Regions from separate parts of the Photobacterium ganghwense genome, predicted to be linked through region 2. Evidence: predicted binding sites of a transcription regulator. Region 2 holds the regulator's gene; the other holds the start of a gene.
The links. The regulator PurR, encoded in region 2, represses purine synthesis genes. The targets are predictions, from matches to a motif close to TNANGNAAACGTTTNCNTNA.
Positions count from the first base shown of each region.

Region 1 (7,748 bases), 490 kb from region 2:
GCACGTTGCGCATAAACACCTTTACTGAACAAATAGCCGAACAGGTATGGGTAATTGTAGAAACTGATGTCAGCGATACTGAAATGGAGCTTGCTGGCCCAGAACATCTCACTGGTTTCGTCCATTGCATTGCCATACCAGTCACGCCAGGTCTCAGACATTAACGCCTTGAGCTGATCCGGAGTGAACTCCCCTGCCGAACGCTGATCATAAAACGCTTTTTCGAATTCGTAACGCACCGGGATATTAATAAGCAGGGCCAATGCCGACTGGGCTTCTTCCCATAGCATCAACAGCTTGTCCTGATCGCTCTGGGCTTTATCCATTAATGCATCGCGAACCACGTTTTCAGCAAAGATCGATGCGGTTTCAGCCAGCGTCATTGGATATTGCGTTTTTTGCAACGGCATATCACGCATCACCCAGTTATGGAAAGCATGGCCAAGTTCATGTGCCAGTGTCAGCACATCGGACATACTTCCACCCCAGGTCATAAACACCAGCGGCGTACGGGTATCGGCAAGTTTGGTACAGTAAGCCCCCAAGCGCTTGTTTGGCTGTGGCGCGGCATCAATCAGCTTGTTTTCGACCATCATATCGACAAACTCGCCCATTTCCGGATTCACTCCAGCAAAGGCTTCACGAATAATGTCGATACCTTGCTCAAAACTGTATGTCTGACCGTCATTCGAGGCCGTAGTTTCTGTCGGCGACTCTGCCGACAGCAATGCCGGCATAGAGGCAAGCTCATCCCAGGGCTTCAGTTTCTCAGTCCCAAACAGACGCGCCATCAGCAAACCGGCTTTCTGCCCGATTGGGCGGCTGTCTTTTGCTACATTCATCATAGAATCCAGCGTCTGTTTCTGGATGCAGCTAAGATGCAAGCTTGGATCAAGAAAATGTACCTGCTCGGTATGACTGCGTTTGTCATACTCAGTCAGACGCGCACCGGCCAGGGCATTCAGAATCGCCGCAAAACTTTCCTGATGAACCGTCATCGCTTCTGAAATCGCGCGCCAGGCTGGTTCACGACGCAGGCTGTCTCCGCCATACAAAAGGCTGGCCGCCTGTGACAGCCCCATGGTTTCTTTTTTGCCATGAGGCAAAGTCAGGGTAACCGACAAACTGCCGGTGATGTTGTCATACAACCTTCCCCACGCTTCACGTCCGTCCTGATCCAGAGCTGTCATCAACTGCTCTTCTGCGATGGACAGCTGACGATTTTTCAGCATACGGGCACATTCCAGTCTGAAACGCCATTCCTCGATGCCGTAGGTTGTCATCAGCAGGTTGAAGTCACTGTCTTCAAGATTAACGATTGCCTGGTTATACGGTGTGATGGCCTGCTCTAGTTGTGACAGCAGCTTGTTGACCTTACCCATCACTTTCTTGGCAGCAACATCAGATGCATCCACAGAGAGCAGGCAGTTCACATATGTAGACAAGGTATGAATTCGCAGCTTGACACTGGCCAGAAGTTTTAGGGCACCAGCCAGCCCTTCCGGCGTCCCGGTTTCAAATTTTACCAGTTCAGGCAATTTTTCTTCCGCGAAGGCCAGATCCTGTTGGATCTTCGGATCATCCAGATCACGATAAGCAATGGAAAGATCCCAGCTCGGTATTGTCATTTTTCCTCCTTGACGATCCGGGTAACACCCGGAACCCTATTAATCATTAAACAGCAGACAGGCGCGCCCATCATGCTCTATACGCTGAATACGGGTCGCAAACACCTGCTCCAGCATCTCAACCGTCATAACTTCTTTGGGCTGCCCCTTGGCAACACAGGAACCGTTGTTCAGTAGCAACACTTTGTCAGCTTCGCGCAGAGTACGATTTAAATCATGATTGGCCATCACCACAGCTATGCCCATGTTGGCCACTTTACGGATCAATTTGTACATCACCGCTTCCTGGCCGATATCCAGCGCTGCCGCCGGCTCATCCAGCAACAGAAGCCGAGCATCCGGATTGAGATCCGGCCACACCTGAAGACACGCCGCCGCCAGCCTTACCCGTTGCCACTCGCCGCCTGAAAGCTGCTGAATACTTCGGTTCAGTTTGTCTCTGATTTTCAGCGCGGTACAAATTTCGTTAACAGCCGCTTGCGCATGCTCTTCATCAACCTGCCCAATCGCCGAGAGAGAAAGTGACAGATAGTGATACACCGCCACAGCAAAAGCGGGCCGGTCCTGTTGAGAAAGATAGCTCCTGTTCCGGGCCAGTGTGGCCAAATCAAACTGCACTAGTGCTTTCCCGGAGAACTGAATCTCTCCCTGGTAATCAACCAGCCCCGATAGCATGGCAATGGCGGTACTTTTACCGCTGCCGTTCGGCCCAATTAAATGCACAATTTCCCCGGCTTTCACGTCAAAAGAAACCGGAAGTAAACGATGTGGCATAGCCAGATTGTGCGCCTGAATCACCACAGATGCATGTGTTTGAGATAACGTCATCAAGCTTATTCCATCAATCTAGCTGAGATCGGAGCAACATCCAGATAAACAATGGCGCACCGAGCGTTGTAATCACCACCCCCACTGGCAACTCGGCTGCCGGAAGCAGCACTCTGGCCAAAGTATCTGCCAGTGCCAGTAACAAAGCGCCAAACAAAGCCGAGAGCGGCAACAGAAAGCGATTTTCCGCCCCCAGTGCGAGCCGGAGCAGATGCGGCACCACTAACCCGATAAACCCAATAATGCCCCCAAGGGCAACGGAAGCGCCGACTAACAGGGATACAATCAGAATCAGACGCCAGCGAAATGCCGCGACATCCAGCCCCAGTTGTCTGGCCTGGTTTTCGCCCAGCATCAGTAAATCCAGCTTTTTGCCCTGCAAGCAGAGCCAGACAAGAACAGGCATCATCGCGACCAGCAGCACCAGTTGCGGCCAGCTCACACCGGCGACACTTCCCATCAGCCAGTACATCAGCATGCGTAAATTCAGATCATCACTGAAGTAGAAAGCCCAGGTCACCATAGCACCGGATAAAATCCCAAGTGCAACACCGATCAGTAATAGCCGTGCCGTTGACACTTTGCGTCGCTGAGACAACCCGACCAGAATAAGCGTAAAACAGAACGCACCAACCATTGCCGCTGCCATCATGATCAATGGCGTCGGTGCGAGTGGCAGAGCAAATAGGACGACAACCAAAGCCAGGCTGGCACCACCGGAAATGCCTAATACGCCGGGTTCTGCCAGCGGATTCCCCAGTAATACCTGCAACACAGCTCCAGAGGCCGCCAGAGAGGCACCAATCGCCAATGCCGCCAACAAACGGGGAAAACGTAATTGTGTCAGTAACTGCTGTTCCAGCAGACCGTCAGGTGACCACGGCCAGATAAAAATTTCACCGACCGCAAGGGAAAAAAAGCAGGCCGCCATTAGCAAGACGCCTGCTATCAAGATTGCCAGTCGCCATCTGGACTCGTGGCGAACTCTTAGTTCATTCAGTAGCATCAGGAGTACACAATAATGAGGTTTAAACCAAACTGACCAGCCAGTTTGGTATTACCATACTCGCTCAGTCAGGAAATGGAAAGCAACCCTCACTAGCCCAATGATTATTCAGACAAAAGTGACTCCGATTTAATCAATCCGACTTACTTCACGGTGATTTGCTCACCCAGATTCACCTCTGTTTTACGCACCAGCAGACAAGCTCGCTGACCCAGAGCAACATTGGCATTCGGAAAGACAACGGCTTCTCCGCCTTCTAACGCGAAGTATTCAACCCCTTCGTCACTGCCAAGCAGCTTACCTTGATCGAAAAAGGTGAAGTTAGCCTGATCATTCGGGAAGTTCAGCTTAAACTCATCGGTCTGTTTAACCAGGGTCCGAGTGACCTTATAAATACTTAGCAGATCACCCTGCCAGTGGTATTCAACTTGCGGTACGGTCACCAGCTCCAGCATTGCCTGATCAAAAGCGGCCAGACGCTCCAGGTCATTTTCACCAAACTTCGCCACTTTCCCCAATTCTACCGTCAGTGCTTGAGCAGAAAATTTCTCCGCGCTGAACCAGCTAAACGTCGAAGACGAGCTGCTTGACAGCAGTACCGCTTCTAACTCAGCACGCTGCATAAATGAAAACAGGGCTTTGCTGCGGGTAGGATTTTCCGTAAATGGACTAACGGCAAAAGTATAGTGCTCTGAATCGCGAATCGCACAGTGTAGATCCAGATGCCAACGTGAAGCCTGTTGGCGATCAGGGTGAGAATAGAAATTAATAACCGCTTGCTGCAATTCGTTTGCACGCAGGCAATCAGGATTTTCTGTTGGATTTTCGGTATTGAACAGTCGGTTCATGTTTTCGACCACAAACCGCTTGTGCAGATTGATCGCCTCAGGATGGCCAATAATCAGCAATAAACGGTGGGCAGGTACCAGACCATCAACCAGAATTCGTCGTGCCAGTTGCTGAACCAATTCAATCGGGCTGGTTTCATCACCGTGAACCCCTGAAGACAGCACGATATCTTTTGTATCTTCAGCGAGGTCCGGCGGGGTGATTTGCAAAATCCCTCGCCCAAGAAGCTCACATTTTACACCGCTGGCGGTATGCCACTTTCCTGTTTTTACTGACAGCTCCATATTCAGGCTTGCTGCCAGAAAGTCTCCGCTTTTCACCAGCTTTAACATTCCCATTGAACTTCTCCCTGTTAATCAGTATTTCTCAATCGGGATGCCGACATTTTAGCGCTCTCCCCTTGTAAATCAAACCGCAGAAAAACATATATTTAACATCAACATCACACATCTGATGCGTTTTAAGTAAATTTAATCAGAAAAAGCGCTGTAATTGGAGGTAGGCTAAGAATTTTTCGCTAACCTGAAGTGGAAATGTGGAACGAACAAGTGAAGCAAATAACAGGCAAAGAAAAACCCAGGTAAGTTCTACACACCTTACCTGGGTTCTTATCATCCGGTCCCGCGTTTTACTCTTTGATTTCGATATTTTCTACGCGAGCTTTCAGTTTTTGACCTGGTCGGAAAGTCACAACCCGGCGGGCAGAAATCGGAATATCTTCACCCGTTTTTGGATTCCTTCCAGGACGCTCATTTTTGTCACGAAGGTCAAAGTTACCAAAACCTGATAATTTAACTTGTTCGCCACACTCAAGCGCCTTTCTGATCTCTTCGAAGAAGACTTCCACCGTATCCTTGGCGTCCCGTTTGCTTAATCCAACATTCTCAAACAGGTTCTCAGCCAAATCGGCTTTTGTGAGCGCCATAGATAATTCCCTCAAGACTATGTTGAATGGATCGCAGCTATAACAAGGGCTATACCTGCAGCGTATTAGTCCAGTAAGACCCTGTGCGTCAGAAAACTGGAGGACGTTTTCGACACTGGATATCCTAGCTAGAGACAAGTTTATGCCAACTTCCTGATTTCCGCCAACTTTTTTAAGTGAACTTGCTGTCAAATTATTGATTTTTGCATGTGCCAAACCGTCAAAAACATGCATCAGGTTGTGCTTTAGATGAATGGATAGCAATAACATTTGCTGCAAAGTTGATAATTTACAAAATATCCAACTATCAATTTATGGACATATAGGAATAACCGCTAACTATCAAAAAGTTAGATAAATTAGAGTTAGATCAAAAAAAGCAGCCCCGAAGGACTGCTCTTGATAAAACAATTACTTAAAACATCATGAAGGCTGGTTGTTAATCGATCGATGAACACCCCTTCGCGATGCTGGATTTGCATTAATCGCGCAGGCTGGCACCAAATTGCTCAGACAGTGCTGTAACAATCTTCTCAACCGCTGCGGCAATATCGGCTTCTTCCAGGGTACGTTCTGCTGACTGCAGTGTCAGAGCAATTGCCAGGCTCTTCTGACCTTCTTCAATGCCCTTACCGCGATAAACGTCAAACAGGTTAACGTCTTTCAGCAGCTCACCACCGTTAGCATTGCATGCCTCAAGAATGTCACCAGCTGCAATGTCTTCATTTACAACAACCGCGATATCACGACGGTTAGATGGGAACTTAGACAAAGCTACAGCTTCCGGAATCACACGAGAGTCGATGGCTGACCATTCGATTTCGAACACGATCGTACGGCCATTCAGACCAAACTTGCGCTCCAGTTCAGGGTGAACAGTACCGATCACACCCACTTCTTTACCGTCAACGATGATGGCAGCAGACTGACCTGGGTGCAGTGCAGGATGTTTAGCCGCCTTGAAGCTGTATGCTTTCTCGTTAGAAGTTAGTTCCAGAATGGCTTCCAGGTCGCCCTTCAGATCGAAGAAATCAACGGTGTTCGTCGCGATATCCCAGTGTTCTTCACTGCGAGTACCTGCGATAACACCTGCCAGCATCGGCTCCTGACGCATGCCATTTTCAGCAGACTCACAAGGAATGAAACGCAGACCGTATTCGAACAGGCGAACACGCGGCTGTTGACGTTTCTGGTTGTGAACTACGGTATTCAGCAGCCCTTGAAGCAGACCAAGACGCATTGCTGACATTTCTGCCGAAATCGGGTTTGGCAGTACCAGCGGCTCAACATCCGGTACGATCAGCTTTTGCTGCTCAGGCTCGACAAAACTGTAAGTGATCGCTTCGTGGTAACCACGATCAACCAGCAGATGACGAACACGTTTCAGAGGCAGGTTGGCTTCCTGGTGATCGTGCATCTTCAGTGCAGCAGCCGGAGACTGATTCGGAATATTGTTGTAACCGTAGATACGGCCAACTTCTTCAATCAGATCCTGCTCAATCGCAATGTCAAAACGCCAGGTTGGCGCAATCGCAGACCAACCTTCTTCGGTTGTCGCAACAGCCATACCCAGACGCTCAAGGATTTCAACCACATCTGCATCAGCAATGTGGTGACCCAGCAGGCTGTCCAGTTTTGCACGGCGCAGTGATACAGTATTTGCCTTTGGCAGGTCTGCGTCAGATTCAACCGCGACCACAGGGGCCACTTCGCCGCCACAAATCTCAACCAACAGCTGAGTGGCTCGCTCCATCGCGCTGTGCTGCAGTGCGTAATCCACACCACGCTCAAAACGCATAGAAGAATCAGTGTGCAGACCGTAGCTACGCGCACGACCACGGATATGGTCAGGTGCAAAGAATGCACACTCAAGCAGCACATCTTTTGTTTCGCCAGTAACACCAGACGCTTCGCCACCAAAAATACCGGCGATTGCCAGTGCTTTGTTGTGGTCTGCGACAACCAGTGTATCGGCGTTCAATTCTGCTTCTGTACCGTCCAGCAGAGTCAGCTTCTCGCCTTGCTCAGCCATACGAACGACGATGCCACCTTCGATCTTCGCCAGATCAAATGCGTGCATTGGTTGACCTTGCTCCAGAAGCACGTAGTTAGTGATGTCTACAACAGGGTCAATTGAGCGAATACCACAACGACGCAGTTTTTCTTGCATCCATAGTGGTGTTTCCGCCTGAACATTTACGTTCTTGATGATACGGCCCAGGTAACGAGGACACGCTGCTGGCGCTTTCACGTCAATCGAGACGGTGTCATCGATAGAAGGCGCAACTGCATCAGCTTGAGGCTCAGTCACGTCTGCACGGTTCAGTACGCCCACTTCACGCGCCATGCCACGAATGCTGAAACAGTCAGCGCGGTTAGCCGTCAGGTCAACGTCAACAGTTACGTCATCCAGACCCAGGAACGCACGGAAGTCAGTACCTATTACTGCGTCTTCTGCCAGCTCCATGATGCCATCAGACTCAACGTCAATACCCAGTTCAGTGAATGAACA
Region 1 is NZ_CP071325.1:1,525,163-1,532,910, reverse strand. Features, by position in the region: gene FH974_RS07175 (M3 family oligoendopeptidase) at 1-1,628, opposite strand, end outside; gene btuD (vitamin B12 ABC transporter ATP-binding protein BtuD) at 1,668-2,456, opposite strand; gene btuC (vitamin B12 ABC transporter permease BtuC) at 2,470-3,462, opposite strand; gene astE (succinylglutamate desuccinylase) at 3,606-4,649, opposite strand; gene ihfA (integration host factor subunit alpha) at 4,940-5,236, opposite strand; gene pheT (phenylalanine--tRNA ligase subunit beta) at 5,718-7,748, opposite strand, start outside.
Region 1: the regulator PurR is predicted to act here: its motif matches at 5,332-5,351, upstream of ihfA (integration host factor subunit alpha).

Region 2 (7,748 bases):
GGGCAGTGAGCTCTACTAAGGCATCTTCGTCGAACCACTGTTTAAGACTAACCAGCATGGAATCCGTGACTCGTTGCCCGGTGACAGTGACGGCTTCCACATAGGTCAGAACGGCACGTTCACATTCATCGAAATGTTCACTTTGTTGCCAATGTGCCAGCGCTTTGATTTTCTCGACAGACTGGCAACGTTCTGCCAGTCGCATGCCGTTGGCATCGACACAGAAGGCACAATCATTGAGTTGGGAGACCCGGACACACACCAGCGAGCGAATCACAGGGGAGAGGGGAGAAGAACGGCGATCCAGATAACCAAAAAAGCCGGCGACCAGCCAGAATAAAGGCGGACGTCTACCCCACAGTAAAGCAGGATTCAGCACTTTGCCGAAGTGCCGCTGTTGGAGCCAGAGCAGGGGTCTGATCAGAACGGAGTAACGCTTTTTAGCCGGAATACGCACAGGAACCTCTTTATCGTCGGTGTGTCGTGTAACTGTCTGAGTCCAATATAAAGATCATGGATCATTTTATCGGTAAATATCAGACAAAGACCTGATAAAGAGGTAAAAAATTTCAGTCGCTAATCAAAATAGTAGAAATCAGGATTGATCGATGGAAATTCGTACAGGAATGGATTGCGGCTGGTTAGCCACCTGATTGCGACTGCTTGGTGCATCGGTGATCAGAATATAGCCACAAGCGATAATCGGGGCGACAGACAACAACATGGTTTTACCAATATGGTAATTACGATACCAATACTTTCTAGCGCGGATTTTTAGGAGTAGTCCCCAGACGAATAAAGTGACGTTTAACACGGTAATCGACAGTAACACATCATGCATAGCCACCGGTGAAGCCACTTGTTGGCTGACCAATAAATAGACAACCACAGGCGGAAGCAGGCTAATAAGAACCACCGCTCGCATCAGGCGTGGCCATTTGCCAAACTTATCCTTGAACATCTGTTCATTTTGTCCTGGGAAAGGTTGGGAATAGTTCATATAACCTCCGGTGTTTTACATCCGGCTAATTCTACAATTGCCCTCATTGAATAAAAGTGTGTTGCCGAATTAATAAGCAGCTTTGTGAGTTAATTCAATGTTTGACAGGGAATGACATTATTCTGTCATTGCAGAGCCAAAAATATGTTGGGAATAAAAAAGAGATCCGAAGATCTCTTTTATATGTGTCAGGTTGCGATTAACTTAATTTCGCAAGAAGTTCTGAGCGCCGCTCTTTCGGGATAACAGACCAGTGCTTGCCACTGATTGCTCCTTCCAAAGCCCACAGTAAGTCGATACTTACTTCGCCTTCATGAGTGCTCTGTAGCGCTTTATACGCATTCAGGGCACCGGCTTCATACAGCTCATCCACTGTGGTTATTCCGGCTTTTTTCAACATCCTCTCATTCGCCAGGCGAAGATTGGGTAAATCTTTGATTCGATTGGGAGAGGTGTTATTTTTTATTTCTTTATCTGCTTTAGCGGCAGATAAAGACAATTTCGCCTGAGCCAGAATTTTATCAGTATCGTCCCACCACTCTTCAGGAATGGCATAATGTTTGGTTACAACAGGAAAGCCACGTTTCTTATATACATAAGGTTTCATTCCTGCGGATTTATATTCCTTTTCATTGTCGGCATTCGCCCGTAAATGCAGTTTGTCATTTACCACGAGTGCAAACATTGTTTCGCCAGAAAATATGCCAAAGCCGCCAAACATTGAGCGTGATTTGACGTTATCGAAATTATTAAAAAGGCGTAATGAATCTTTGAGTACTGGTTTGTCCATGCGTCTTCTCGGTGAATTGTTACTAGGTCACCTAACAACGAGCGAGGATTCAAGAATAGCAGAGTTGTAAAACGAACTGTCAGGGAAAAGTGAAATTATTTCCTGATGTTATCTGCTATATCCATCGGCAACCCCGCTACCATAAGTTGACTGCTTTAAAAATAAAACTGCCTACTCTTAGGCCGGAAGCTTTGCGTCCCTACCTTTCGATAGGTTTGCCTTGTTCGTGACACCTAAAGCATATCTCAGAAGATTATTTTGAACTTGCTCCCAACTTTTAAAGTGTGATATTGCTCCCAGTAATATCTCACAATTTTTATAGTGATATACTTCTAATGTTGTGAATTTATTACTGTTTAAGTCAAAAGTGGTACAAAAAAACCGGAGATAAAAATCTCCGGTTTGTCATACATTTGTCATCAAGTTATGCATATTAGCTGTTCAGGTTACGCACTGATTTGCGAACGACCAGTTCTGGTATCATTTCAAAAACCTGATGCTCGTGTTCTTTGTTCTTCACGCGATCCATCAGAATCTCAACCGCACTCTTACCCAAACGGCGTTTAGGCTGGTGGATAGTGGTCAGTGGCGGTGAAAAATACGGTGCCAAGTCGATGTTATCGTAGCCAATGATCGACATATCGTCAGGTACACGGATACCGGCTTGCTCAAATGTACTGATCATGCCCATCGCCATGATGTCATTGAAGCAGAAAATCGCGGTTGGACGCTTTTCCATTGCCATAAATGTGTTGGCCGCTTTTACCGCAGATTCACATTCGAAGTCACCTTCCAGAATCCAGTCTTCATTGATGTCTAGTCCGGCTTCTGTCATTGCCTTGCGGAAACCTTTCAGGCGTTCGCGACAGGCCGCTTTTTCTGCGTGGCCAGTCAGACAGCCAATTTCCTTGTGGCCGTGCTCAATAAAGAATTTGGTTGCCACGTAGCCGCCAAGTTCAGCATTGTCCTGAATTTTATCGGTGTGCGGGCTTTCCGGACCCCAGTCCATGATCACCATCGGCAGATCTTTCTGGCGCTCCAGCAGTTCCAATAGTTGCTCGTCAAGATCCGAACACATCACCAGCAGGCCATCTACACGTTTTTCGGCCAGCATACGCAGGTAATCTCTTTGCTTTTCCAGGTTACCTTCGGTGTTACACAGAATCAGCGTATAGCCTTCACCGTAGCAATATTCTTCAACGCCGTGGACAACTTCAGCGAAAAACGGGTTGGTCGATTTGGTTACCAGCATGCCGATGGTACGGGTTGTATTGCACTTCAGGCTTCGTGCTACGGCACTTGGTGCGTAGTTCAGCTCTTCAACCGCCGCGAGAACTTTCTTCTGTGTTGCTTCAGCCACGAAGCGTGTTTTGTTGATCACGTGTGAAACGGTGGTGGTTGAAACACCAGCCATACGTGCAACATCTTTAATCGTTGCCATAGTTATTCTTCTAGTGAATGGGTCCGCAGACCTTTAAATTGAATGCATTACCTAAGAGGACAGTGATGAGTTGCGATGTCAGGGATGCCATTCACTATTCTGTTAGGTGGAATTACCAGAAACGCCAAAAGGCCGCATCTCGAACGGGCGGCTTCATCTCTGATAACAAAAAATCGTACCCGCGCTAATAAAACGCGTTGCATGGATCATTTGCATTGTTTAATCGCTTGCGATCACATTTTACTGAGTGTGGCCAATAGTGCAATGTTTCTGGCCAAAGTCATGGATATTTATTGACAGTTATCAATATTTTGCTTGTAACAAGGCTCTGCGCTGCAATTTATTGTTACGGTAATAACTTGATTTGAAACAAATTTAATATCCTGCAATAAATCAGTTTGCATGGAATAAAAATACCGGTTGTGCTTGCTGCGCGACAACCGGTACTAATTTCGCTCAATCAACGATGTTTCCGCTCTTATAAAACCGTGGTCTTTTCACTTGAAGCGGCGTTATCACTCTGCTTCACGAGGTTTGATTGATAGTAATAGCGGCTCTGTTTTCTGCCTTTTTTCGGTTTGCGTTTTCACCTGCCGGTAACACGACAGGGTAGCCGTCGACCGGGTGGTGGCTGATGCATACCGGCCAGCCATATACGGTTTCAATGAGCGATTCGCTTAACGCATGCTGCGGGCTACCATCTGCCTGGATTTTGCCGTTGTTCATGATAACTAACCGGTCAGCGTACTGAGCAGCAAGGTTCAGATCATGGATGACGACGATGACCGCCGCGCCGGCCCGAGCCATGTCTCTGGCGACGCGTAACGTGTTGTGCTGATGCGCCAGATCTAACGCTGAGGTCGGTTCATCAAGCATCAGAACGCACTGTTCGCCCGCCTGACTTAATTGTGTCAGCACGCGGGCAAAATGAACCCGCTGTTTTTCTCCGCCGGATAAGGTCGGGTACAGACGTGAAGACAGGGCAGTCACGTCTACCTGCGCCATTTTTTCACTGGCAATTTTTCGGGTACGGGCCTGCGAGATATTGAGAGGCAAAGCCCCCAGAGCCACCACTTCTTCAGCCGTGAAGGCAAATGTCAGACTGCTGTGCTGCGGCAGGATGCCGAGATGCTGAGCCAGCTGATGGGGTGGCCAGTTTTGTCGGTTGCGGCCGAAATAGCAGATTTCCCCTGACACGCTCCGTTCACCACACAGAACTTTCAGCAGGGTACTTTTCCCTGCGCCGTTGGGGCCTAACAGTGCAGTCAGCTCGCCTGAGCGAAGGTCGATCGAGAAGTCGTCCAGAATCACTTTGTCGCCCAGACTGAGGTTCAAACCCGTGGCGCTGACTGCTACGGGCTCTGTTACCACAATTGGCTTTGTTACCAAAGACGAGCAGTTGGCCGAATTTGCTGGCTGGCGTGCAAAGGACGAAGCGTTCACGGTTGTTGGGTTGTCACTCATGACAGTTTGCCCTTTTGCTTAACTAACAGTGTGATGAAAAATGGCGCGCCAATTAACGCGGTGATGATGCCAACAGGAAGCTCTGACGGTGCCGCGACAACGCGCGCCAGCATGTCAGCAATCAGGAGCAGTAAAGCGCCAAGCAAAGCGGACAGCGGAAGCAGGGTTTTGTGGTTCGGCCCGATCAGCATTCGACAAATATGGGGAACAATCAGGCCAACAAAACCGATCACCCCGGTCAGGGAAACGGCCACTCCGACGCCAGCGGCACAAAGCAGAATCAGGCTGCGTTTCAGGTGCTGGACGTTAACACCCAGGTGACGAGCTTCTGCTTCTCCCAGCAAAAAGGCATTCAGGGCGTTGGCATGGCGATCAAAAAGAACAATCAGCAGCGCCAGCGTCATATAGGCCAGAGCGATGCCGGGCCAGGTTGCGCCAGCCAGTGAGCCTAATGTCCACAATGACAGATCTCGCAGTGCCTGATCATCGGCATAGTAGTTCATCAGGCCCAGTGCTGCGCCGGACAGCGCGCCAATAGCAACCCCTGCCAGTAACATGACGGTAACGGATGTGCCATTTTTATCGGTTCCCAAGGTGTATACCAGGTACGTTGTGGCAGTGCCGCCCAGAAAAGCGAGCACGGGCACTGTGCCCAGTGTGAGCAGGTAGGGGGAAAGGGCGGCAAGCGGGGCAAAAAGCACGATTCCGACTGCGGCCCCCAGGCTTGCTCCGCCGGATACCCCAATGATGCCCGGGTCAGCCAGCGGGTTGCGGAACAACCCCTGCATCACAGCGCCACACAGCGCCAGAATGGCACCAACGGCAATACCCAGCAGGGTTCGGGGCAGACGAATTTGCTGAATGACCATACTGATATGAGTCGGCAGCTCGGTCTGCCACGGCAGAAGCGCATGGAGGCTGTCCTTGACGCTGATTGCCATCGGGCCGACCGTCATTGAGACGATCAGCGTCATTGTCAGCAAAGCCAGACCAGCCGGAAAGACCACGCGGGTTGGGAGTCGTTGTAACTGCATGTTGTGTACTACTCGGGAAAATGACTCAGGGTAGGTTGAGGGTGACTCAGAATGACTGAGGATAAAATTCGCGGTTGAGGCGTTCTGCTTCATTCAGGCTTTGTATCCCGAGTCCGCCAATCAATGCTGTACCATCAATGGTCACAACGGCTTGATTCTGTCCTGCCGGCGTGGCTGCCAGCATAGGCATTTTTTGCAGCAAGGCTTCCACACTGCCAAGCTGGCTGAAGGTACGTTCGCTGATCAGAATAATGTCCGGCTGCATCTCGACAATCGATTCCTGTGAAATAGGTTTATATGACTCAATGCTGTCGGCTGCCGGGTTAATGGCGCCAGCCAGTTGGATGACACTGTCTGCTGGGGTATGGCGACCGGCGACATTGGTTGGTCGTCCCTCGTGAATCATCAGAAATACAACTTTTTTCGGCGTTTCTGTCTTGGCCTGGTTGGCTTTAATGGCTGCTACCTTGTCTTTTACCTCTTTTTGCAGGGCTTGTGCGGTAGATTTGTGCTGAGTAAGGCGACCCACCTGCTCAATACGCACAAGCAGATCTTCGACGGTTTCACCTGAGTTGAGAACATCTACTGCCACACCGGCTTGACGCAGCAGGGTCAGCGTGGTTTGCGGTCCCATTTCACTTGAACCCAGAATACGGGTCGGGTTGAGAGAAAGCAGGCTCTCCGCCGCGAGCTGACGGTGATAACCGAGCACGGGAATGGCGGTATTGTTTACGTCTTGGTTTTTGACATATTGGTTATTGACATATTGGCTTTTGTCGTTTTGCTCTATGGCATCCGAGTTTTCAAGAGCTTGTCTGGCAACGATGAACTTACTGGTTTGATCTACGCCAACCAACTGGTTCTGCGCGCCCAATGCGTAGACCAGTTCAGTAATGGCAGAGCCGGCACTGATAATACGTTCAGCGGCAAAGCTTGTGGCCGTCGTCATGAGTAATGCGCTGGCGATGACTAGATGTTTCATAATTCTTCCTCTTCCATTACTTCGTCTGATATTACTTTTCTTCTTCCATCAATAGCTGCGTGGCTTTGATGTTGTTTTGCTGTAAAAAGGCTAGCAGTTTGAGCATGTTTTCGACCGATCCTGTTTTATCGGCTCCTATGACTACTGGCTTTTCCGGTTCGGCTTTGACAGCCTCAACCAGCTTAGTTTTAAAGGTTTCCCAGTCCTCCACAGCTGCTCCCTGCAAGGCCCAGTAAGGTGACTGAGACATCAGGTTGATCGTGATCGGATCGGCCTGTGTGGTTTGCAGTGTCCGGGTGTCGGTTTGCGGTAAATCGACGTCCAGTGATTGCAATTTCACACTGGCCGTCAGCAGCAGAAAGACCATGACGATAAAAATAATGTCGAGCAGCGGGGTAAGATCAGGCTTCAGATCGTCGTCCGTATTAATGCCTTGATGAGTACGGATCATGACTGTTCCGCCGGAGTGGCCGTACGTTGGCGGGTTGCACCCTCAAGGGTGAGCCCTTCAAGCCATAAGTTGCAATGGTTCAGGCTGTGTTCGAGCTTGGCGGTGATTTTATCTGCCCAAAGGCCCAGTAGTTGCGACCCGGTAATGGCCGGTAGCGCAATCAGAAGACCGGCGGCGGTGGTACGCATCGCAAGCCCCAGTCCATCAGCCAGATCGCCTGGCGTGACAGAGCCGGTACTGGCCGCAATACCTTTAAACATTTCAATCAGGCCAAGAACGGTGCCTAATAAACCAATCAGTGGACTGATGACACCAATTAACCCCAGCAGGCGAAGGCCGGCACGCAACTGGCTGCGTTGTTGTTGCAACCAGATACCTGCTGCGTCTTCACGTAGCGGCTTATCAAAATGGCGATGGGCAATCAGCATTGAGACCCCCCGACACAACAGAGGGCGCTGCTGTTTAAGGGAATGAGCCAGGTTATTCAGCCCGGCTTCGTCGGCACGATCTTGTGCACTGAGCAGGGCATTGATTTTCCCTCGGCCGACACCGGTGCAGCGCAGAACCTGAATACTGCGCTCGACCA
Region 2 is NZ_CP071325.1:2,015,149-2,022,896, reverse strand. Features, by position in the region: gene FH974_RS09280 (carboxymuconolactone decarboxylase family protein) at 1-457, opposite strand, end outside; gene FH974_RS09275 (hypothetical protein) at 596-1,000, opposite strand; gene FH974_RS09270 (TfoX/Sxy family DNA transformation protein) at 1,200-1,790, opposite strand; cyclic di-GMP riboswitch class I at 1,914-2,020, opposite strand; gene purR (HTH-type transcriptional repressor PurR) at 2,224-3,231, opposite strand; gene FH974_RS09260 (heme ABC transporter ATP-binding protein) at 3,757-4,695, opposite strand; gene FH974_RS09255 (FecCD family ABC transporter permease) at 4,692-5,729, opposite strand; gene FH974_RS09250 (heme/hemin ABC transporter substrate-binding protein) at 5,776-6,711, opposite strand; gene FH974_RS09245 (ExbD/TolR family protein) at 6,743-7,162, opposite strand; gene FH974_RS09240 (MotA/TolQ/ExbB proton channel family protein) at 7,159-7,748, opposite strand, start outside.